4 regions of the Modestobacter sp. SSW1-42 genome follow, and region 4 is predicted to be linked to each of the others. Evidence: riboswitches for the same ligand, from Rfam matches in the RefSeq annotation. Region 4 holds a riboswitch; each other region holds the start of a gene.
The links. A riboswitch is a leader RNA that binds a small molecule or an ion and turns the genes downstream of it on or off. The one in region 4 is predicted to bind cyclic di-AMP.
Positions count from the first base shown of each region.

Region 1 (5,721 bases), on a different contig from region 4:
CATCGACCCGCCGTGCCCGACCAGGACGTGCCCGTCGACCCGCAGCACCTGCAGGCCCAGCCCGTAGGCCGACCAGCCGGCGGCCGAGGAGTCGACGCCCGCGGGCACCGTCATCTCCTCCAGCGTCGCCGCCGACAGCACGTCGCCGGTGTCGCCGATCAGGAAGGCGCCCAACCGGGCGAGGTCGGCCAGCGTCGCCCACAGCTGCCCGGCCGCGGCCATCACCCCGGCGTCGTGCTCGGGCTCGGGCAGGACCACGTCGGCCCACGGGTGCACCGCGGACCCCGCCGCCGCGCGGCCGCTGGGCCGGGGCGTGGTGCGGGTCATGCCCAGGGGGAGCAGCACCTCGTCCCGGACGACGTCCTCCCACGGGCGCCGCCGGTGCCGGGCGACGAGCTCACCGAGCAGGCCGTAGCCGAGGTTGGAGTAGTGGAACCGCCGGGCGGCACCCAGCACGACGTCGTCCGCGCCCAGCCGGAGGTCCTCCAGCGGACCGCCGGGGACCCGCTCCCACCAGCCGCCGGGGCTCTCGGACCCGGCCCCGGTCAGGTGCGACAGCAGCTGGCCCACGGTGCGCTCGCCGAGCGGGGTGCCGGGGAGGTGCTGCTCGAGCCGGTCGTCGAGGCCCAGCCGCCCCTCGTCACGCAGCCGCATGACCACCAGCGCGGTGACCGTCTTGCTGATCGAGCCGAGCCGGTACTGCACGTCGTCGTGCGGCTCGGCGACGTCGCCGCGCCCGGTCGACCAGGCCAGCCCGCCGTCCCGGACGACGCCGGCCACCAGGCTGGGCGCCCGGCCCTCGCGCTGCACCCGGGCGGTGCGGGCCAGCAGGGCACGGGCGGTGGACGGGAGCACCGGTTCGACCATGCCCGGAGGCTAGCCAGCCGGGGTGGGTGCGGTCTCCCCCACGGGCAGCCGGCCGGTGCGCTGCGCCCACCGCTCGAACCAGACCGTGCACAGCGGCGGGATCGAGGCCAGCAGCGCCAGGAACGCCGTGCCCGGCGACCAGCGCAGCACCCGCCAGGCCAGCAGGGTGACCGCGACGTAGACCACGAAGACCGCGCCGTGCACCGGGCCGGCCAGCTGGACGCCCACCTCGGAGGTCCGGAGCACCCACTTGACGAACATCCCGGCCAGCAGGAGCACCCAGGTCACGGCCTCGGCGACCGCGACGACGCGGAAGGCGCGGGCGACGGTGCGCGGATCGGTCAGTACGGCGGGCACGGAGCTCCTCGGGTCGTGCGGTCGGTGGCGCTCATCCTGCCCGGGCTCCCTGTGTGCCCGGACCGGCCCACCCCGGACGCACCGGTGCCCCGGACGCCGTGTGGCGGCCGGGGCACCGGGGTCGTGCGATCTGCGTCAGCCGACGCGGCGCATGGCGGTGATGGCGCCCACCGCGTCGATGGGGGCGACCTTCACCACGTCACCGCTCGTCGGGGCGTGCACCATCTGCCCGTTCCCGATGTAGATGCCGATGTGGTAGACGGGGCTGCCGAAGGCGATCAGGTCGCCGGGCTGCAGGTCGCCGCGGGAGACCGCGCGGCCGACCGTCGCCTGCTGGCTGCTGCTGCGCGGGAGGCTGACCCCGGCGGCGGCGTAGGCGTACTTCACCAGGCCGGAGCAGTCGAAGGAGCCGGGACCGTTCCCGCCCCACACGTAGGGCTTGCCGCGCTGGGCCATCGCGGTGGCGACGGCAGCCTGGCCGGAACCACTGCCGCCGCCGGCGGGCGCCGCAGCCGCGACCGGGGCGGGCGCCGCGGCAGGGGCGGAGGCAGCGGCCGGCACCGGGGCCGGGGCCGGCTCGGTGGCGGACCGGGTGGCACGGGAGGCAGCCGGGGTCCGGCGCTCGGCCGGTGCGCTCGAGGCGCTGGAGCTGGCTGCGGCGGCCTGCTCGGCGGCAGCGGCCTCGGCGGCGGCCTGCTGCGCGCGGGCGGCCGCGGCGGCTGCTGCGGCCTGCTCCTCGGCGAGCCGGCGGGCCCGCTCCTGCTCCTCGGCGGTCAGCCGCTCGAAGTCGGCCTGGTAGGCGGCGATCTGCGCCTCGAGGTCGGCCTGCTGGCGGGCGACCTGCTCGACCTGCGCCTGGGCGGCGGCGGCGGCCTGGTCGGCGGTGGCCTTGGCCTGGGCGGCCGTCTGGGTCGCCTGCTCGGCTGCCCCCAGGACCTCGTTGTTGTGGTCGGCGATGGTGTCCAGCGTGCCGACGCGGTCGATCATCTCGTCGGCGGAGGTGCTGGTCAGCATGGCCTGCAGGGTGTCCAGCCGGTCACCGGTGTAGGCGCTGCGGGCCACCTCGGTGACCTTCTCGCGCGCGGTGCCCACGGCTGCGTCGGCGTCGACGACGGCGGCGGCTGCCTGTGCGGCGGCCTGCTGCTGCGCCGTCAGTGCGTCGGTGGCGGCGTGGAACTGCTCGGTGACGACCTCGAGGTCGTTGCCACGGGCGGCGATGAGGGCCGCGGCCTCCTGCGAGTTCGCCGGCGTTTCGGGAGCGGCCGACGCGGGAAGGGAGGTGAGGGAGACGACGCCGGCGGCGGCCAGCGAGATCAGGACGGCGGTCGTGGACCGACGGCGCGCAGAGTTGAGCGAACTCGCCATGTGAGGCGGGTGTTTCCTTTCTTCCACTCGCCGCCTACCGAGTTAGCTGACGGGTTCGGGCGGGAAGACGCCCGGCACCACGCGGCCCGTACGGGTCGCGAGGAGCTTCACCCCAGTGCTGCGGTGGGTCCCCGGTCCACTGGCCCGCCGTGCTGCACGGGCCGCTGTGGTTCGGCGGCGGTCCAGGCGGTCGCTCCCCGGGAGGGGGCTGAGGTGCCCGTCCGGACCGTCGCCCACCGTAAGCGTGTGACCGGGAGATGACAAACGGTCGGGCGCAATTTGTGCAGAAACTCCTGGCGTGTGCCAGGACACGCTCACCAAGCGTGACAGGCTCGCCGGATGCGCGGCCTGGGACGGCGGGAGTTCTGTCTCGTGCTGCTCCGCCGGATGGCAGATCTGCGGCCTGACCTGGTCATCGACGCCCTGCCGCGGCTGTCCGCGGACCGTGCCGAGGCCCGCGAGGCGCACCGCCGCTGGCAGTCGCTGCAGCACTCGGCGAACGGGCCGCACGGCGTGTCGCGGTACGCCGCCGTCCTCGGTCCGCCCGAGGAGTGTGAGGAGCGCCGCTCCGGCGACGCGGTCCTCGACGTCCGCCGGTGGCCGCTGCCGCTGTGGCCGCACCTGCGCTGGGAGGTGGTCACCGTCCGCGGCGGCCCGGTCCTGGACGGGCAACTGGTGCGCGCACCCGGCTCCCCGGTGCCGCCCGCGGCGCCCGGGGACCTGCGGGTGTGGGCGCACGTGGTCGGTGACGTGGCCGGACTGCCCGGCGCGCAGGTCGTCGACCCCCGCGTGCCCACCCGCTGGGAGGTGCACCTGCCCGGAGCGCGGGCGCAGTTCGTCTGGGGGCTGCTGCAGCAGGTGCAGCCCGGACCGCCATGATCGGGGACGTGCCGAGCCTCTCCCCCGCCGCCTGGGACGACCCGGTCGTGCAGCAGCTGACCACCGCCCAGCAGGACGAGCGGCGGGCCCGCTACGACGGCAAGGGCGAGCCCGGCGTCCCGCCCTCGGCCGACGACGTCGCCGTCGTCCTCGTCGCCCGCGACGACGACGGGACGCCGCTGGGCTGCGGGGCGCTGCGGGCGCTGGAGCCCGGCGCCGCCGAGGTCAAGCGGATGTACGTCGTCCCGGCGGCCCGGGGGCGCGGGGTGTCCCGGCTGGTCCTGGCCGGGCTGGAGGCCGAGGCGCTGGCCCGCGGCTGGACCACGCTGCGCCTGGAGACCGGGCCCCGGCAGCCGGAGGCCATCGGGCTGTACACGGCGGCCGGCTACACCCCGGTCGGCGCCTTCGGCCACTACCTCGGCGAGGACGCCGCGGGATCGCTCTTCTTCGCCCGGTCGCTGACCTGACCGACCCCGCCCGGGCGCGACCGGGCCGGACCTGGTCACATGGGCGCGTGCAGGTGGCGAGAGAGGCACGCGGCCTGCTGGCCACCATGCGCGACCGGCTGCGCGGCCGCGACACCGCGCTGATCGCCGCCGGGCTCACCTTCTACGCCGGGATCGCCGTCGTCCCGGCGCTGGTGCTGTCCCTGGGCCTGACCAGCTGGGTGGCCGGTGCCGACCAGGTGCGCACCCTCACCGGGCGGCTGGCGTCGGTGCTGCCGGCCGAGCTGGGCGCCCCCGCCGCGGTCGCCCGGCTGGCCGAGGCGGGCACCGGGCTCAGCGTGGTCGGGGCGCTGCTGACCCTGCTGCCGATCTCGCTCTACGGCGAGGGGGTGCGCCGGGCGCTGCTCCGCTTCAGCCCGGCGCACGACCGGTTCACCGCCTGGCGCGGCCGGCTGGCGTCGCTGCCGCTGCTGGTGCTGGCGCCGCTGCTGCTCTACCCGTTGCTGCTGGTGGGGCGGCTGCTGGCCCGGTTGGCCGAGACCCCCGGCTTCGCGGCCGGGCTGGGTGGCTTCGCGGCCGGCTACTACTCCGTGCTGTTCGCCCTCACCCTGCCGCTGATCTGGGTGTTCCGGGTCGTCGCGGCCGGCCGGCTGCGGTGGCGGGCGGTGGTGGTCGGCGCGCTGTTCACCGCGGGCTCGCTCTCAGGGTTCCTGCAGGGGTTCGTGCTGTTCCTGGCCCTGCCGCTGGACCTCGGCGCCCCCTTCGGCGGGCTCACCGTCGTCGGCGGGGTGGTCGCCGTCGGCTTCTGGCTGTTCATGCTGCAGTTCGTGCTGATCGCCGGGTGGCTGTTCACCGAGGCGGTCGACGAGCGGCTGCGCCGGGGGGCGCCCGCGCTCAGTCGCTGACCGGGTGCTCCTCGATCAGCCGGTCGCGCTGCTCGGCGACGTCGTAGGTGGGCTCGGGCAGCCGCGGGTCGAGCTCGGTGAGCGTCTCCAGCAGCAGCCGGCCCACCGCCCAGTTGCGGTACCACTTGCGGTCGGCCGGGACGACGTACCAGGGCGCGGTGTCGGTGCCGGTGCGCTCCAGCGCCGTCTCGTACGCGCGCTGGTAGTCCGGCCACAGGGCGCGGTCGTCGAGGTCGGAGGGGTCGAACTTCCAGCGCTTGGCCGAGTCGTCGAGCCGGGCGAGCAGCCGCTGCTTCTGCTCCCACGCCGAGATGTGCAGCAGCACCTTCACCAGGGTCACGCCGTCGTCGGCCAGCTGCTGCTCGAACCGCACGATCTCGCGGTACCGGCGCTCGATGACCGGCATCGGCGCCAGCTCCCGCACCCGGCCGGCCAGCACGTCCTCGTAGTGCGAGCGGTCGAACACGCCGAGCTTGCCGGGCCCGGGGACGGCGCGCCGCACCCGCCACAGGAACCCGTGCCGCAGCTCCTCGGGAGTCGGCCGGCCGAAGCCGGTGACCGACACGCCCTGCGGCTGCACGGCGCCGACGACGTGCCGGACGACACCGCCCTTGCCGCTGGTGTCCATGCCCTGGAGCACGAGCAGCACCCGCCGCCGCCCGCCGGTGACCCCCTCGGCGTAGAGCCGCTCCTGCAGCTCGGCCAGCCGGCGGCCCTCGGCCGCGGCCACCTCGCGGGTGTGCTCCTTGTCCCCGGGGACCAGCGGGGTCGAGCGCGGGTCGACCCCGCGCAGCCGGACCGGGGCAGCGGGGGCACGCAGCGTCTCGCGCAGGGAGGGGGCCATGCACGGAGCCTAGGGACGCCGCTCCGGCGGAGCGTGCACGGACGGGAGCAGGGCGGCG
Region 1 covers NZ_JBISCA010000002.1:835,823-841,543, forward strand. Annotated here, with positions in the region: gene ACGBYP_RS09370 (serine hydrolase domain-containing protein) at 1-867, opposite strand, end outside; gene ACGBYP_RS09375 (DUF3817 domain-containing protein) at 877-1,224, opposite strand; gene ACGBYP_RS09380 (C40 family peptidase) at 1,360-2,589, opposite strand; cyclic di-AMP (ydaO/yuaA leader) riboswitch at 2,606-2,776, opposite strand; gene ACGBYP_RS09385 (hypothetical protein) at 2,929-3,468, shown strand; gene ACGBYP_RS09390 (GNAT family N-acetyltransferase) at 3,477-3,935, shown strand; gene ACGBYP_RS09395 (YhjD/YihY/BrkB family envelope integrity protein) at 3,983-4,819, shown strand; gene ACGBYP_RS09400 (PPK2 family polyphosphate kinase) at 4,809-5,663, opposite strand; gene ACGBYP_RS09405 (YrdB family protein) at 5,673-5,721, opposite strand, start outside.
Region 1: it holds a riboswitch for cyclic di-AMP, as region 4 does, so the genes downstream of both, ACGBYP_RS09380 (C40 family peptidase) here and ACGBYP_RS18525 (C40 family peptidase) in region 4, are expected to answer to the same signal.

Region 2 (5,721 bases), on a different contig from region 4:
GCACGGCCGCCGGTGCGGTAGGACAGGCTGTGCAGGCCAGGGCGTCCTGGCGCCCGGCCGCGGCCGGGCAGGTGGACCGGCACAGGAGGACGTCGTGAGCGACCAGGCAGGCAACACCCGGGCGGACGCAGCACTCGAGGCCGAGCGGGACGAGGCGGCCGCCGAGCTGACCGGCACCGAGACCGACACCGTGGCCACCGAGGCGGCCGTCACCGGCGGGGTCGTGGTCGGGCACGACGACTCCGACCACGCGCGCGACGCGCTGGTCTGGGCCGCCGCTCTCGCCGAGCGCGCGTCCTGGCCGCTGCACGTCGTGCGGGCCTGGCGGATCGTCACCGCGCCACAGCCGGCCAGCTGGGAGCCCGGCTACGTCCCGCCGCTGGCCGACTACGAGGCCGCCGTCCAGGCCGACCTGGAGGCCGACGTCGTCGCCGTGCTCGGCGCCGAGCGGGCCGCCGGCGTCACCTGCCACGTGGTGCACGCCGCCCCGGCGCAGGCCCTGATCGAGGCCGCCCGGGGCGCGGACCTGCTGGTCGTCGGCGCGCGCGGGCGCGGGGGCTTCGCCGGGCTGCTGCTGGGCTCGGTCAGCGACCAGGTCACCCGGCACGCCCCGTGCGCGGTCACCGTCGTCCGCGACGGCGGCGAGGGCTGAACCCGGTGCCGGAGCAGCGGGCGGTCCCGCCGTCCTTCCTGCGGGCGCACACGACGCCCGCCCGGCCCACCCTGGTGCCCGAGGTGCAGCTGCACGTCGCCGACGACGTCGTCGCGCTGTGGGAGGCGATGGAGACCGAGGGCGGGGGCGCCGGTCAGGACCCGCCGTTCTGGGCCGCCGCCTGGCCCGGCGGGCAGGCGCTGGCCCGGCACGTGCTCGACCACCCGGAGCTGGTGGCCGGCCGCCGGGTGCTCGACCTGGGCGCCGGCAGCGGGCTGGTCGCCGTGGCGGCGCTGCTGGCCGGGGCGGGCAGCGTCGTGGCCAGTGACATCGACCCGTACTCGCACGCGGCGATCGCGCTGAACTCCGAGCTCAACGGGGTCACCGGGGTCGAGGTCGTCGGCGACGTGCTGGGCGAGGACCCGCCGGACGTCGACGTCGTCCTGGCCGGTGACGTCTGCTACGACCGGGACATGACCGCCCGGGTGCTGCCCTTCCTGGGCACCGCCTGGCTGCGCGGCGCCGCCGTGTTCATCGGCGACCCGGGCCGTGCCTACGTGCCGAAGGAGGGGCTGCTGGAGCAGGCCGCCTACGACGTCCCGGACGCCGACGGTGGTGAGGTCCGCCGGACGACGGTGTGGCGGCTGCCCTGAGCCGTCCGTCACAGACCGCCGACTGACCCGTTCCCCACCTGGTCAAACGTGGCAGATCCTCACAAATCGCGATCCGGGGATTGTCACGACCACGTCACGGGCTCTACCGTGGCCGAGTCCGGTCGGACGTCAGGTCCCCACCCGGGGAGCCCGCACCGGATGCCGCCGAGTCGCTGCCAGCAGCGATCCGGGGACCCACCGCAGCACTGGGGTGAATCTCGCTCCGGGCCTCCCGCCCGGTGCGCGTAGGGCGCCTTCCCGCCCGAATCCGTCAGCTAACCCGGTAGGCGGCCGCGGAAGACCACGGAGTCCACCCCCTCGATGTCCCGTCGCTCCATCGCGCGCGCCTCGCACCAGCAGTCCCCGGCCACCGACGTCCTCGACGTCGCGGCCGCCGACGCCCCGGCCACCGCCGTCCTGGCGAGCCCTGTGGCCACGCCGCGCACCGGCCGTCGGCTGCCCCCCGGTGGGCTCCGCCGTCCCGCGCTGTACCTCGCCGTCGCCGCAGCCGGCGCGATCATGGTCAACGTGCTGACCGTCGGCCAGGAGGACGCCCTCGCGGACGCTGCCGCCCAGCCGGTGAGCGTCGCCGCGCAGCTCGGCCTCAGCTCCTCCCAGGCCGACGTGACGCTGTCCCAGGGCCGGATCGGCGAGCGCCTCGGGGAGCTGGCCGGCAACCGCAGCCAGCGCGAGGCCGAGCAGGCCGCCGCCGCCCAGGCGCAGGCCGCCGCCGACCAGGCCGTGCTCGACGCCAAGGCCGCCGAGGAGGCCCGGCTCGCCGCCGAGGCCAAGGCCGCGGAGGAGGCCCGGATCGCCGAGGAGGCGCGTCTGGCCGCCGAGGCCCAGGCCGCCGCGGAGGCGGAGGCCGCGGCGGAGGCGGAGGCCGCCGAGGAGGCCGCCGCCGCCCAGGCCGCGGCGGCCGCGAAGACGGCGACGACGAAGAAGAGCGCGCCGACTGCCGCGCCCGCCCCGGAGCCCGCTGCCGCCGAGGCCCCGGCCGGCAGCTCCTCGGGCCGGGCCGGCTCCTTCCAGGACTACGCCCGGGCCCAGCTCGGCGGCAGCAGCAGCGAGTTCTCCTGCCTCGAGAACCTCTGGGGCAAGGAGAGCGGCTGGAACCCGAACGCCCAGAACCCGAGCAGCACCGCCTACGGGATCCCGCAGTTCCTCGACTCGACCTGGAAGGGCACCGGGATCGCCAAGACCTCCGACGGGTACCGCCAGATCGACGCCGGGCTGATCTACATCGACTCGCGCTACGGCTCGCCGTGCGGCGCCTGGTCCCACTCGAAGTCCACCGGCTGGTACTGACCGGACCGGGAGCGGGCCCCCTCTTCCCGGTGTCGGACCCGTCGTGCACGATCGACGCGTTCCACCCACCGACTCCAGGAGCGCGCAACGTGGGCAAGCACCGTGCACCCGAGGGATCGGTGACGGACTTCGACGCCGCCACCAGTGCCCTCGCCGACGTCACCGGCGACTACACGGTCGACGTCGCGCACACCCGGATCGGCGTCCGGGCCCGGCACGCGATGGTGACCACCGTCCGCGGTGCGTTCACCGAGTTCTCCGGCACCGCCCACCTCGACACGGCGCACCCGATGGCCAGCAGCGTCGACCTGCGCATCGCCACCGCCAGCATCGACACCGGCACGCCCGACCGGGACGCGCACCTGCGCTCGCCGGACTTCCTCGACGTCGAGCGCTACCCCGAGATGCGCTTCGCCTCCACCGACGTCGAGCAGGTCGACGACGAGGTCTACCGCGTGACCGGCGACCTGACCATCAAGGACGTCACCCGGTCGGTGTCCGTCGACTTCACCCTCACCGGCTCGGCGCAGGACCCGTTCGGCAACACCCGGGTGGGCTTCGAGGGTGCGCTGGCGATCAAGCGCAGCGACTGGCAGTTGACCTGGAACGCGGTCCTCGAGACCGGCGGCGTGCTGGTCAGCGACCGCGTGCAGATCGAGTTCGACGTCTCGGCGATCAAGGTCGGCTGAGCGCCGGGCGCGGACGCCGATGAGTTCGGCGTCCGCGGGTGGTCTCCTCTGCACACCCACGAGGAGAGGACCTCCCATGCCCGTCCAGACACCCTGCCTGTGGTTCGACGGCCAGGCCGAGCAGGCCGCCGCGTTCTACACGTCGGTCTTCCCGAACTCGGCCGTCAGCTCGGTGCGCCGCAACCCCGACGGCTCGGCGCTCGTCGTGGAGTGGACGCTCGACGGTCAGCCCTACCAGGGGCTCAACGGCGGTCCGGGGCAGGTCGCCTCGTGGGCGGTCAGCCTCTCGATCTCCTGCGCCGACCAGGAGGAGGTCGACCACTACTGGGACGCGCTGTCCGAGGGCGGCGAGGAGAGCATGTGCGGCTGGCTCCGGGACCGTTACGGGTTCTGGTGGCAGGTCGTGCCGGTGCGGCTGCCCGAGCTGCTGGGCGACCGCGACCCCGAGCGGGCCCACCGGGCGATGCAGGCGATGCTGGGCATGCGCCGCATCGTCGTCGCCGAGCTGGAGGCGGCGGCCGACGGTCCGGCCACCGCCCCCGTGGGGGTCACTGCCCCCTGAGCAGGTCCTCGAACGACGTCGTCGGGTCGGCGAACGGGTCGGCCGGTCGGCTGGTCACCGGCTGCCCGGCGACCAGCCCGGCCAGCTCGCCGGCGGCCCGCTCGATGCGGGCCGCCAGCGTCTGGTCGACCCCGCCGCCGGCCCAGTCGTCAGCGGCGGCGAACACCGCGGTCGGCACGGTGACCGCCCGCAGGTAAGAGAACAGCGGGCGGACGGCGTGCTCGAGCACCAGCGAGTGCCGCGGGCTGCCGGCGGTCGCCCCCATCAGCACCGGCTTGCCGGTCAGCGCCTCGTTGTCCAGGACGTCGAAGAACGTCTTGAACAGGCCGCTGTAGCTGGCGGAGAAGACCGGGGTGACCGCGATGAGCCCGTCGGCGCCCACCACCGTGTCGACCGCCGTCCGGAGCTCGGCGTTGGGGAAGCCGGTGACGAGGGCGTCGGCGAGGTCGTGGGCGTGTGCACGCAGCTCCACGACCTCGACCGTCGCGCCCTCGCCGCGCGCCCGCAGCGCCGCCACGGTCGCCGTCGTCAGCCGGTCGGCCAGCAGCCGGGTGGACGACGGGACGCTCAGGCCGGCGCTCAGCACGGCCAGGGTGCGGGTGCCCATCAGGCCTGCGCCCCTTCCACGGTCCGGCCGGTGACGTCGTCCAGGGCGTGCACGGTGGTGTCGTGCGCGCCGCCGGCGGCGGCCACCAGCGAGGCGTGGGTCGGGGCGTCGGGCACGTGGGTGGGCTTGAGGGCGGCGAACTCCCGCCGCAGCACCGGCACGACCTCCTCGCCGAGGATGTCCAGCTGCTCGAGCACGGTCTTCAGCGGCAGGCCGGCGTGGTCGATGAGGAACAGCTGGCGCTGGTAGTCACCGACGTAGTCGCGGAAGCCGAGCGTCCGCTCGATCACCTGCTCGGGCGAGCCGACGGTCAGCGGCGTCTGGAAGCTGAAGTCCTCCAGCGACGGGCCGTGGCCGTAGACCGGGGCGTTGTCGAAGTAGGGGCGGAACTCCCGGACGGCGTCCTGGCTGTTCTTCCGGATGAACACCTGCCCGCCCAGGCCGACGATCGCCTGGTCGGGGTCGCCGTGGCCGTAGTGGGCGTACCGGCGGCGGTAGTACTCGACCATCCGCTGGGTGTGCTCCTTGGGCCAGAAGATGTGGTTGTGGAAGAAGCCGTCGCCGTAGAAGGCGGCCTGCTCGGCGATCTGCGGGCTGCGGATCGAGCCGTGCCAGACGAACGGCGGGACGCCGTCCAGCGGGCGCGGGGTGGAGGTGAAGCCCTGCAGCGGGGTGCGGAACTGCCCCGACCAGTCGACGACGTCCTCGCGCCACAGCCGGCGCAGCAGCTGGTAGTTCTCCACCGCCAGCGGGATGCCGTCGCGGATGTCCTTGCCGAACCAGGGGTAGACCGGGCCGGTGTTGCCCCGGCCCAGGGTCAGGTCGACGCGGCCGTCGGAGACGTGCTGCAGCATCGCGTAGTCCTCGGCGATCTTCACCGGGTCGTTGGTGGTGATCAGCGTCGTGGCCGTCGACAGCTGCAGGGTCGAGGTGCGCGCGGCGATGTAGCCCAGCGCGGTGGTGGGGGAGGAGGGCACGAACGGCGGGTTGTGGTGCTCGCCCATGGCGAAGACGTCGAGCCCGACCTCCTCGGCCTTGAGCGCGATGGCGATCATCGCCTTGATGCGCTCGGCCTCGGTGGGTGCCCGGCCGGTGGTCGGGTCGGGCGTGACGTCGCCGACGGTGAAGACCCCGAACTGCATGGCGTGCTCCTCGCGCTGGTGGTTGAGAGTGCAACTACTGGCCGGTGGAACCGTCCCACACCGCGGGGCATTCCCGGTCAGCCGGGCAGCGCAGCCAGCTCGGCCTCG
Region 2 covers NZ_JBISCA010000003.1:654,223-659,943, reverse strand. Annotated here, with positions in the region: gene ACGBYP_RS13485 (universal stress protein) at 95-652, shown strand; gene ACGBYP_RS13480 (class I SAM-dependent methyltransferase) at 658-1,305, shown strand; cyclic di-AMP (ydaO/yuaA leader) riboswitch at 1,459-1,610, shown strand; gene ACGBYP_RS13475 (transglycosylase SLT domain-containing protein) at 1,627-2,613, shown strand; gene ACGBYP_RS13470 (YceI family protein) at 2,703-3,302, shown strand; gene ACGBYP_RS13465 (VOC family protein) at 3,379-3,864, shown strand; gene ACGBYP_RS13460 (FMN reductase) at 3,851-4,471, opposite strand; gene ACGBYP_RS13455 (LLM class flavin-dependent oxidoreductase) at 4,471-5,613, opposite strand; gene ACGBYP_RS13450 (helix-turn-helix domain-containing protein) at 5,691-5,721, opposite strand, start outside.
Region 2: it holds a riboswitch for cyclic di-AMP, as region 4 does, so the genes downstream of both, ACGBYP_RS13475 (transglycosylase SLT domain-containing protein) here and ACGBYP_RS18525 (C40 family peptidase) in region 4, are expected to answer to the same signal.

Region 3 (5,721 bases), on a different contig from region 4:
CTACGACCAGTAGTAGCAATGGGATGTGAGGACGACAGCCGATGTGCACCGGACACCTTCGCCGCGGTGGGTTCAGCAACCTCCCTCGCCAGAGGGCTGCTGACCGGCCGCAACAGCGGTCCGAGCGGAGCGTCGTCTCACCGGCAGGAGTGCGCCCCGGTCGCGGCCGCGCCCTGCAGCGGCCGGTCAGGCTGTGGACGGTGGGGCTCGTTCTGGCCGTGGCCGCGGTCTCCTTCGGTCCCCTGGCCGCCTCGGCTCAGGCCGCACCGAGCAACCCCAGCGACGCGGACCTGAGCGCAGCTCAGTCCAGTCAGGAGCAGGCCGCCGCCGAGGTGGGCCGCCTGGCCGGGCTGCTGTCCGGCGCGGAGAGCGACCTCGAGCGGGTGATGGTCCAGGCCGAGGCGGTCAGCGAGGCCGACCGCATCGCCCAGGGAGAGCTGGAGGCCGCTGAAGAGCAGGCGGTGGTGACCGCGGCCGAGCTGCGGGCCGCGCAGCAGGCGGTGACCCTGGCCCGGGCCGACGTGGCCACCGTGGGGCGGGAGCGGTACATGTCCAGCGGGGACCTCAGCGGCATCGCCGCGCTGCTCAGCGCCACCGGGCCGGACCAGCTGCTGGAGGGAGCCGCCACGCTGCGTCTGCTGGCCGATCAGCGCACCGCCACGCTGGAGAGCCTGCGGATCGCCGAGACCGCCCACGTCGACGCCGACACCCGGGCACGGGCGGCGGTCGCCGATCGAGCCCAGGCCGCCGAGCAGGCTTCGGCTGCCAAGGCGGCGGCCGATGAGCAGGTCGCGGTCTTCCAGGCCGCCGCCGACGCCCTCGCCGCTCAGCGCGCCACCATCGAGACGCAGCTGCAGGAAGCTCAGGTCCGTCTCCTGTCTTTGCAGGGGCAGCGCAACGCCTACCAGGCGTGGCAGCAGCAGCAGGCGCGGGAGAAGGCCGAGGCTGAGGCTCAGGCCGCCGCGGCCGCCAAGGCGGCGGCGCAGGCCGCCGCCACGGCCAGGGCGGCAGCACAGGCCACCTCGCCGTCCAAGCAAGCGGCGCAGACCACGCCCCAGGTCAAGGCGGGCACCCCGGCTGCCAAGCCAGCGGAGCCGGCCGCCGGGCCCAAGCCAGCTCCGGCCCCGGACATCGCCGATGCTCCCGCACCGCGGCCGGTGACCGGCGGCGGCGTGGCCCCGACCGGTGGCCGGTTCACGACGTGCTTCGAGATGCGCTGGGGGGTCATGCACAACGGCGTGGACATCGCCGCCCCGATCGGCACCCCGATCTATGCCGCCGCCGCCGGCCGGGTGGTCCGCGCCGGGGAGGCCAGCGGGTACGGGCTGGCGGTCTACCTGCAGCACGATGACGGGTCAGTGTCGGTCTATGGGCACATCAACGACTACTTCGTGACTGCCGGGCAGCGGGTGTCGGCCGGCACGGTGATCGCCGAGGTGGGCAACAAGGGGCAGTCCACCGGTCCGCATCTGCACTTCCAGGTCAACACCGCTGGTCTGCACACCGGTGCGGTGGACCCCATCTCCTGGCTGGCCGCCCGCGGGGTCTCGATGGGCGGCCGGTGCTGAGCTGGAGCACCCGGTCCGGTCAGGCAGCTGGCGGCCGGCCTGCTGATCAGCTGCCGGGGCCCCCTGCCGCTGGCGGCCCGTGGCCTGGGGTTATCTCCTCGGCCACGGGCCACCTGCGCTGCAAACGCTCACGGCGCGCCGGCGGGGGGTGGGCACGGCGATACGTCAGTACCGATCACCCGGCGGGGCCACCGGTTCAGCTGTCCATGGCCCCGCTGGGTGGTCAGCCGCAGCCACCGCCCATCGACAGGCCGCGGGCGGTGAGCCACGGAACGGGGTTGGTGCGGTTGACGTACAGCCCGCCCTGGTGCACCTCAAAGTGCAGGTGGGCGCCGGTGGACTGGCCCTTGTTGCCGACGGCGGCGATCTGCTGCCCCGCGGTCACCCGCTGGCCGGCGGCGACGGAGTAGCTGTCGATGTGGCCGTAGAGGGTGATCGAGCCATCGGCGTGCTGCAGGTAGACGGCCAACCCGAAGCCCGACGCGGGACCGGCCTGGAGCACCACGCCATCGGCGGGGGCGTAGATGGGGGTGCCGATCGGGGCGGCGATGTCCATGCCGTTGTGCATGGTCCCCGAGCGGGTGCCGTAGCAGGAGGTGACCCGGCCGGTGGTCGGGATGCCGGTGCCGGCGGCGCTCCGCTCGCTTCCACGGGAGGCCGCCTGGTTGCCCCGTTCGGCCGGTGCGGTGGCCCCGCTGGCCGTCCCAGGTGCGGCGGGGATCGAGGCGCTACCGGCCCGCTCGGCAGCTGCTGCGGCCGCGACTGCGGCGCTGCGGTCCTGCTCGGCAGCTGCTGCGGCTGCCGCTTCACGGGCGAGGGTGGCCAGCCGCTCCCGGGCCTGCTGCAGCTGCTGCTCCAGCGCGGCCCTCTCCCCCACGGCGGCGTCGTAGGTCTGCTGCGCGGCCGCGAGCTTGTCGTTGGCGACCCGCTCGGCCTCCGCGGCGGCCTGGGCGGCCGCATCGCGGGCGTCCACCGCGGCCTTGGCCGCCTCGGTCGCTGCCTGCTGCTGGACCTGGACGACCTCGAGCTGCTGGAGCTGCTCGGCCCGGGCCTCCCCGAGGTGGTCTAGGGTGGCGGCCCGATCGAGCACCTCATCGGGGCTGGCCGCGCCGAGGAACGCCGAGGCAGCGCCATAGGCATCCGCGCCCATGTAGCTCCGCCGGCCCAGGGCCGCGACGTCGGCTCGGGCCCGGTCGACGGCCGCGGCGGCAGCGGTCAGCTCCGCGACGCGGGCGTCGGCTTGCTGCCGGGCGGTGACCAGCTCGGCCTGGGCGACCAGGCTCTGGTCGGCGACAGCTTCGGCTTCCACGGTGAGCTGCTGCAGGTTCTCCTCGGCTGCCGCCACGGACTCCTCGACGTCGCGCAGCGCGGCCTCGGCCGCGGCGAGCTCGGGCTGGCTCGCTGCGGCCGGCGCTCCGGGTGCCGCCTGGGCCGCGGGGCCGGTGAGAGCCAGCAATAACGCCGCGCTCACGGACAGGGCTGATGCGAGCGCTGGGGTGCGCCAGCGGGGCCGGCCCGGGTGGGGCCGATGACGGGCAGGGTCGTGCAAGACGTCGTGCGATGTCGCCAACGCGACGGGCTCCGTTCTCCCTCACCGTCTACCGAGTTAGCTGACGGGTTCGGGCCGGAGACAGCCCTACTCGCGGCGGCACGGTGGCCGGTCGAGATTCACCCCAGGGGAACGATGGGTCCCCGGTCCGCCACCGCGAGCGGTGGCAGTTCGACGGGGTCCGGGTGAGGACCTCGGGGCGAGGTCGTGGCTCACTCGGACCGGGCAAGACGATACTACGAAGCTAGATAGTTGTCACAGGTCGGTAACGCCGGCCAACTACTTCGGCCTGCCTCCGCACGACAGACCCGCCCCCATGCTCAGGCGCGCCAGCTCAGAAGATGTCGAGTGCAGGCAGCAGCTGGGCAATGGCCTCGACCATGGCGGTGGCATCGGTCAGCGCCTGGCGGGCTTCATCGACACTGGTGATCTCCGGCCCCGTGGGTCCGGGGTACTCCAACTCGTGGCGGCGACGGCGCAGGTAGCCGAAGTCGGTGAATCCCGGTTCGAACTGCGCGCGCAGTGCGCGTTCGACCACGATGTGGCCACCTTCGTGAGTGGCCCGCAGACCCTGCTGGGCGAGCACAGCAGCCCCGGCCTGACGGGCGGCGTCGTAGGCGATTATGAAGGCGGTACCCGGATCGGTCTCCAGCAACGTGCCGGCCGACGTAAGCAGCTGGCGCGCTCGATCCAAGGTCGCCTGCGCGGCCAGCTGCGCGCCGGGCGCCCGCTGCAGCTCCCGGTCGGCGATGAGCTGCTCGACCTCCGCTGCGCCCTTGGCCCAGCTGGTCATCGCCGTTCACCGATCCCCGTCAGCGGCGGTGCCGCCGCCTCCGAGGATGGGTTGGCGGCGCGCTGGATGACCGTCAAGTAGCTGGAGCGGTGCACCTGGTCGACGAGTGCGTCTTCAGCGGCCCGCCACTGGTCCGGTGTCCGCAGCGCCGGGTTCACCGGGAGCCGCAGACGCGCGGCGGCCCGGTCGGCGGCGGCGTAGACCGCCGCGCGGTGCGGGGTGCCGATGATCAGAACGTCGATATCAGCCGGCGGTGGGCCGTCCTGCCCGGCGTACCGAGCTGCCCAGGACCCGAACAGCAGCACCGAGTCCACCTCAGGCAGCTCGACGAACTCCTCGCCGATCACCTGGGCCGGGCCGAAGGTGAGAGTCAGCAGCTCGGTCAGTGCACGGGCGGCGGGATGACCGGCGTCGGCCTGGTAGAGACGGGTGCGGCCGACACTGCGGCTGACGACCAGGCCAGTGTCGACCAGGCGAGCCATCTCCCGGTGCGCGGTACTCAGCGGAACTCGTGCCGCCTGCGCCAGCTCGCTGAGGGCGTACTGGGCGTCTGGGTGCAGATGCAGCTGAGTCAGCAGCTCCGCCTGTTGCTGCGACCGGAAGATCGGCATCAGCGACGGAGACTTACTTCTCATAAGTGAGAAGATACTTCCATGAATCGGAAGTGGCTAGGGCTGACGCGAGCCCTCGGTAACCAGCCACCCCCGACGGATGCATCCTTTCGCTCCTCCAGGTCGAGGCAGTAGATGAAGACCCCACCGCCGACCAGCCGGCGCCGGGGAGCCGGCACCGGCTGGTACGGGACAGCCCCTCGTGAGAGGCGCGGGGTGGACTGCCAGGCGCGATGCTTCAGGTGCGGCGCATCAGCTTGGGCGGGACGGCTAGGGGTCCTTTCACTGAGTGACGTACTCCGTGTACCAGAGCTCGTAGACATCCCCGTGGTAGGCCTCGATGACGGCCTCCTCGAAGTGGGCCTTCATCGCCTCGCGGTTGGCCTGCACGTCGGTCAGGGTCACGCCGGAGAACTGCGAGATCGCGATGTCCAACGCCTTCGAGCCGTCCGGCTTGCCGCCACCGCCGTGCCCGCCACCGGCGTTCAGGTCATAGGCCGCCGACATCTGCAGCGTGAAGCCCAGCTTCAGGTAGCTGCCGCCGGCCAGGTTGATCGCCACCGGCTCGACGGCGAGCACCACGGTGCCGGCCTCCGGCGCGGGCTCGGCCTCGGCCTCACCGCTCCCGCTGAAGACAAAGAAGTACACCGCGGCACCGATCGCCAGGACGGCGACCAGCCCGATGATGAGCAGCTTCTTCTTGCCGCCCTTGGCGCCGTCCTCGTCCGCCGGCTTGTCGTCCTTCGTGGTCTTGTCCTTGCTCATCCGTGGCCTCCCCTGGAGTCGGAGGCGCCGGGTCCGGCGTCCTCGGTGGTGCTGTCTGTGGCGGTCTCCGGCGCCGCCGGGGTGTTGAGGTCGGTGGTCTGGCCTTCCGCGGGGCTGCGCCGGTGTCTCCACCCGCCTTCAGTCGGGAGCCTTTGCGGGCATCGGTCGCCTGAGACCGCCAGAACGCCGCTGCGATAACCGAGCTGTTGTTGCCCACCGCACCGATTGAAGCGACGCCCCCCGAGTGGCCCCGCTGTTCTTTTTGGATCGGCTGTTGACCGGAGTTCTTGAATCGGGCGGCCCGGGGTTCTCAGCTGCAGGACCGGCGGGGACACCTCTACTGGTCTGCCACCGGGCGTGCGCCTGCTGGCCGGCGGGGCACCTGATGTTTGTCCAGGGCCTTGCGGACCGCGGTCTGGGACCGGTCGACCAGCT
Region 3 covers NZ_JBISCA010000007.1:64,771-70,491, reverse strand. Annotated here, with positions in the region: gene ACGBYP_RS21140 (peptidoglycan DD-metalloendopeptidase family protein) at 201-1,568, shown strand; gene ACGBYP_RS21135 (M23 family metallopeptidase) at 1,792-3,039, opposite strand; cyclic di-AMP (ydaO/yuaA leader) riboswitch at 3,150-3,304, opposite strand; gene ACGBYP_RS21130 (hypothetical protein) at 3,452-3,910, opposite strand; gene ACGBYP_RS21125 (winged helix-turn-helix domain-containing protein) at 3,907-4,521, opposite strand; gene fliL (flagellar basal body-associated protein FliL) at 4,804-5,286, opposite strand; gene ACGBYP_RS21115 (helix-turn-helix domain containing protein) at 5,624-5,721, opposite strand, start outside.
Region 3: it holds a riboswitch for cyclic di-AMP, as region 4 does, so the genes downstream of both, ACGBYP_RS21135 (M23 family metallopeptidase) here and ACGBYP_RS18525 (C40 family peptidase) in region 4, are expected to answer to the same signal.

Region 4 (5,721 bases):
GGTGAGGGTGACCAGGCCGTCGGCGGCGGCCCAGTTCGCCGGGCCCTGGTAGATGTAGGCGAACACCAGCACCCGCCGGATGGCGGCCGACTGGGCCAGGTCGACGTGCAGGTTCTCCCCCGCCGCGTTGCCGCCGGACCGGTCGTCGCCGTCGAGCCAGATGGTCGGCGAGGCCGCGCCGGGCGCGGTGACGGAGAAGGCGTTGCCCAGCGCCTGGACGACGCCCTTCCTCCCGTCGGTGAGCTCGTAGAGGCAGCCGAGGTCCAGGTCGACGTCCGGCTCGCGCTTGCGCAGGAAGCCACCGCCGGCCGGGCGGGAGGTCCAGTTGAGGTTGACCCGCAGGACGCCGCCCCCGCCGCCGGACTTGGTCAGCGACACGGTCGGCGCGGCCTTGGTCAGCGTCACCCTCCCCGGCGTCGCCGGGGCCTGCTCGCGCGGCCGCTTGGTGTAGTCGATCGGCACCTCGGGGTCCCTTCGTGTCGGAGCGCCGGGGCGCCGTCCGTGCAGCCAACCACGCTCAGCCGACGTTGACGCCGAACTCCGTGGCGATGCCGGCCAGCCCGGACTGGTAGCCCTGGCCGACCGCGCGGAACTTCCACTCGCCGCCGCGCCGGTACACCTCGCCGAAGATCATCGCCGTCTCGGTGGAGGCGTCCTCGGACAGGTCGTAACGGGCGAGCTCGACACCGTCGTCGGCGTCGACCACCCGGATGTAGGCGTTGCGGACCTGGCCGAAGGACTGCCGGCGGGCGTCGGCCTCGTAGATGGAGACCGCGAAGACGATCTTGTCGACGTCGGGCGGCACGGCGGCCAGGCCGACCCGGATGGCCTCGTCGTCGCCGTCGCCCAGGCCGGTGGTGTTGTCCCCGGTGTGCTCGACCGAGCCGTCGGGTGAGACCAGGTTGTTGAAGAAGACGAAGTGCTCGTCGGAGAGCACCCGCCCCACGCTGTTGACCAGCAGCGCGGACGCGTCGAGGTCGAACGCCGAGCCCGACGTCGTCCGGGCGTCCCAGCCCAGGCCCACCACGGCCGCGGTGAGGCCGGGGGCCTCCTTGGTCAACGAGACGTTGCCGCCCTTGGCGAGGCTGACGCCCATGTCCGACTCCTCTGCTCCGTGGGTCCGCGGTGGCCGGCGGCGGGGCCCGCCGCCGGCCGGGGAGGTCAGACGTTGATGCCGAAGTCGCGGGCGATGCCGCCGAGGCCGGCCGAGTAGCCCTGGCCCACGGCGCGGAACTTCCAGTCGCTGCCGTTGCGGTACAGCTCGCCGAAGACCATGGCGGTCTCGGTGGAGGCGTCCTCGGAGAGGTCGTAGCGGGCGATCTCGCGGTTGTCGGCGGCGTTGATGACGCGGATGAAGGCGTTGCGCACCTGCCCGAAGCTCTGCCCGCGCTCGTCGGCCTCGTAGACCGAGACGGGGAAGACGACGCGGTCGAGGGTGGCCGGGGCGCCGGCGAGGTCGACCTTGATCTGCTCGTCGTCGCCACCGCCCTCACCGGTGAGGTTGTCGCCGGTGTGCTCGATGGCGCCGTCGGGGCTGCGCAGGTTGTTGAAGAACACGAAGTACTCGTCGGCCGGGGCCTTGCCGTCGGCGCCGAGGCCGATCGCGGAGGCGTCGAGGTCGAAGGGCTTGCCGTCGGTGGTGCGGGCGTCCCAGCCCAGGCCGACGATCACCGTCTTGAGCCCGGGAGCCTCCTTGGTGAGTGAGACGTTCCCGCCCTTGCTGAGGCTGACTGCCACCTGGATCTCCTCTGATCGGTTCGCGGGCCGCTCCGACACCTGCCGACCCGGCTCTCTCGGCTCGGATACTAGGCAGCATCGCTGTGGGGTTGCTGGGAGTCCGCCCGTCCGGTGGACGGTCCCGACCCACCCCCTCGATCGTCCACAACTGGGTGAACGGTCGGTGACTGTACGTTTCCGGCACGCGATGACCAGAAGATGTGTCGGCCAACTTGTCCTGGCCGTTTCCGCCGGCTCCTCGGCGGACCGGCCTGGAGCCGCGCAGGTCAGTCACGGCGAGTCGCGCGACCATGGCGCGCCGTGTCCGGCCGTCGGCGTCCGGGGACCCCGCCGGGCCGCTGTGCGATCACCGGGAGACCGCCATACGTTCCCGTCACCCGCCGCGTTCCACCAGTCGCCGACCCGGCGACGAGCCGGCGGGCACCGCCGAACCGGGCGGCCGCCGAGCCACGGCGGCACCATGCCCGGGCCGGGGACCCATCGCAGTCCTGGGGTGAAGCGCGACCGGCACACCCGTGCCGCAGCGCCGGGCGAGTTCCCCGCCCGAACCCGTCAGCTAACTCGGTAGGCGGTTGCGGAGAACCAGGAGAAACGTCGTCCGTGACGACCATGCGCACCACCACGTCCCGTCGTTCCACCCGCGGGGCGGCTCTCGCCCTGCTCACCGGCGCGGGCATCATGCTCAGCCCGATGGCCGCCCAGGCGGCCGCTCCTCCCGGCGCCCCCGTGGTGTCGGCCCCCAGCCAGGTCGTCGCCCCGAACGGCGCGGCCCAGCGGATCGTCGACACCGCCCTCTCGCTGCAGGGCACGCCCTACGTCTGGGGCGGGTCCACCACCCGGGGCTTCGACTGCTCCGGGCTGGTCCAGTACGCCGCGGCCTCGGCCGGCGTCTCGGTGCCGCGCACGTCCCGCGCGCAGGCCACCGCGGGCACGCCCGTCTCCCGGGCCGACCTGCGCCCCGGTGACCTGGTGTTCTTCTACAACCCGGTCGGCCACGTGGGCATCTACCTCGGCGACGGGAAGATGGTGCACGCCCCGACCCGCGGTGACGTCGTGCGCATCGCCGACGTCGACCGCATGTGGGGCTACAACTCCGCCCGCCGCATCGCCTGACGCCCACTGATGGAGTCCCAGCGCTCGGGATCCGCAGCGCTGGGACTCCGTCAGCCGTTCACGGGGCGATGGTCGGGACGGCGATGCGGTCGTCGGCGTCGAGGGTGAAGTCGGAGGCCGAGCTCGCCCGCACCCGGTCGGCGGTCGCCTCGCCGCGCCGGCTGCCGGACCCCAGCCCGGCCGCACCGGACGTCGAGCCGCGGCAGGTGGCGGCCACGGTGGTCGCCGCGGTCGAGGCGGACGTCGCGCTGGCCGACGTCCTGAGCTGGGACTCCGGCGCCGCCGCCGAGCTGCCGCCGCGGTGACCGACCCGACCGGGCCGCCCGGCGGGCGGTACGACGACGCGCTGTCCACCGATGGAGTCCCAGCGCGCCGGTAACGCACCCCTGGGACTCCATCGAGCGGCGGTCAGCCGGCCCAGCGGGGGTCGGGTGGGAGCCGCGGGTTGAGCAGGTGCGCGACCAGCGCCGTCCAGCCGGTCTGGTGGGTGGCGCCCAGGCCCTCGCCGGTGTCGCCGTCGAAGAACTCGCTGAAGGTCGGATGCTCCCGCCACAGCGGTGAGTCGCTGGCCTCGATCCGGTCGCCGTCGGCCGGGCGCCTGCCGTCGACCGGGCGGAACAGCCGGGTGAGGCTGGAGTCGATCAGGTCGGCGGCGTCGACCAGCGTGCAGCGGTTGCCCGACCCGGTCGGGATCTCGATGGTGAACGTGTCGCCGTAGTGCCGGCCCAGCGTGCGCAGCTTGTCCGCGAGCAGCACGTTGACCGGGAACCACACCGGCCCGCGCCAGTTGGAGTTGCCGCCGAACAGCCCGGTGCGCGACTCCCCCGGCTCGTACTCGATGGACGCGTCCCGGCCGCCGACCTTGGCGATCACCTGGCCGGTGGACTTCGACAGCGAGCGGATGCCGTACGGGGAGAGGAACTCGTCGGTGTCGAACATCCGCTGCAGGATGCGGGCCAGCCGGTCCTTGTCGACCAGCGACAGCAGGATCTTGCGGCCCTCGACCGCCGACCGGCTGCGCAGCGGGCCCATCAGCTGCGGACGGCGCTTCTGCAGCCACCGCACGCGCTCGGCGACGTCGGGCACCTGGGTGCTCACCCACGCCGGGATGTCGGTGGCGCCCAGGATCGGCAGCAGCCCGACCATCGACCGCACCCGCAGCGGCTCCGCCGTCCCGTCGGGGGCGACGAGCACGTCGTAGAAGAAGCCGTCGTCGGAGTGCCACAGCTTCACCTCCTGCGACCCGAAGGCGTTCATCGCCTCGGCGATGGCGAGGAAGTGCTCGAAGAACTTGGTCGCGACGCCGTCCCAGGCCTGGTTGGACCGGGACAGCTCGAGGGCGATCTTGAGCATCTGCTGGCAGTAGAACGCCATCCAGCTCGTCGCGTCCGACTGCTCCAGCCGGTAGCCCGGGGGCAGCGGGGCGGAGCGGTCGAACAGCGCGATGTTGTCCATCCCGAGGAAGCCGCCCTCGAAGACGTTCGAGCCGTCGGCGTCCTTGCGGTTGACCCACCAGGAGAAGTTCAGCAGCAGCTTGGTGAACACCCGGATGAGGAACGCCCGGTCGCGGTAGCCGTCGATCCGGTAGACGTGCCAGGCCGCCCAGGCGTGCACCGGCGGGTTGACGTCACCGAAGGCCCACTCGTACGCCGGCAGCTGGCCGTTGGGGTGCATCGCCCACTCGCGGCACATGAGCACGAGCTGTTCCTTGGCGAAGTCGGGGTCGACGTGCGCCAGCGGCAGGGTGTGGAAGGCGGTGTCCCACGCGGCGAACCACGGGTACTCCCACTCGTCGGGCATGGAGATGACGTCGGCCAACGCCAGGTGCCGCCAGCTGGTGTTGCGTCCCCCGCGGCCGCGCCGCGACTCGGGCGCGGGGACGTCGGGGTCGCCGTCGAGCCACTGCGCGACGTCGAAGCGGTACAGCTGCTTGGTCCACAGCAGCCCGGCGTAGGCGCGGCGGGCGACGTGCCGGTCGTCGTCGGACAGCCCCGGGTGGATGACGTTGCCGTAGAAGTCGTCGGCCTCGGTGCGGCGGCTGCGCAGCACGCGGTTGAACGCCGGGCCGAACATCTCCGTGTCGGGCTCGGCGGTGCGCAGCCGCAGCTTGACCGTGACGGTCTCCCCCGGCGCGACGGCGTCCCACGAGTACCAGAACGCGGCCTTGGTCCCGGTGTCGGCGGGGTTCACGGCCGACTTGTCACCGTGGACGACGCGGCGGTTGATGCCGTCCTTGGGGTACTTCGTGGCGTTGCGCTTGGCGCCGAACAGCTCGACGGCGTTGGTCTCGTTGTCGCAGAACAGCACCTCGGGGGTGCCCTCCGCGGCCAGCACGTAGCGGCCGAGGTAGCCGTGCTCGGCCTCGACCGCCTCCACGCCGTTGACCGTGAGCGTGGGGGCGAGCAGCTGGGTGAGCGTGCCCTGGCGCTTGTCGTGGCCCCAGGACCAGGTGTTGCGGAACCAGACCTGCGGCAGCAGGTGCAGCGGGGCGGCGTCCGGCCCGTGGTTGGTGGCGCTGACGACGATGCAGACGTCGTCCGGGGCGTTCTTGGCGTAGGTGACCTGGACGTCGAAGAACCGGTCCTCGTCGAGCACGCCGGTGTCGGACAGCTCGTACTCGCGCTCCAGCCGGGTGCGCCGGGCGTTCTCCGCGCGCAGCTGCTCGTAGGGGTACTCGGCCTGCGGGTAGCGGTAGAGCCACTGCATCCAGGAGTGCGTCGGCGTGCCGTCGACGGCCCACCAGTGCTCCTTGGCGTCCTCGCCGTGGTTGCCCTCGGCGTTCGTCAGCCCGAAGAGCCGCTCCTTGAGGACGGGGTCCTTGCCGTTCCACATGGCCACGGAGAAGTTGAGGAAGCCGTAGCGGTCGCAGAT
Region 4 covers NZ_JBISCA010000005.1:252,468-258,188, forward strand. Annotated here, with positions in the region: gene ACGBYP_RS18510 (hypothetical protein) at 1-462, opposite strand, end outside; gene ACGBYP_RS18515 (TerD family protein) at 518-1,096, opposite strand; gene ACGBYP_RS18520 (TerD family protein) at 1,162-1,737, opposite strand; cyclic di-AMP (ydaO/yuaA leader) riboswitch at 2,168-2,322, shown strand; gene ACGBYP_RS18525 (C40 family peptidase) at 2,347-2,850, shown strand; gene ACGBYP_RS18530 (hypothetical protein) at 2,955-3,155, shown strand; gene ACGBYP_RS18535 (MGH1-like glycoside hydrolase domain-containing protein) at 3,259-5,721, opposite strand, start outside.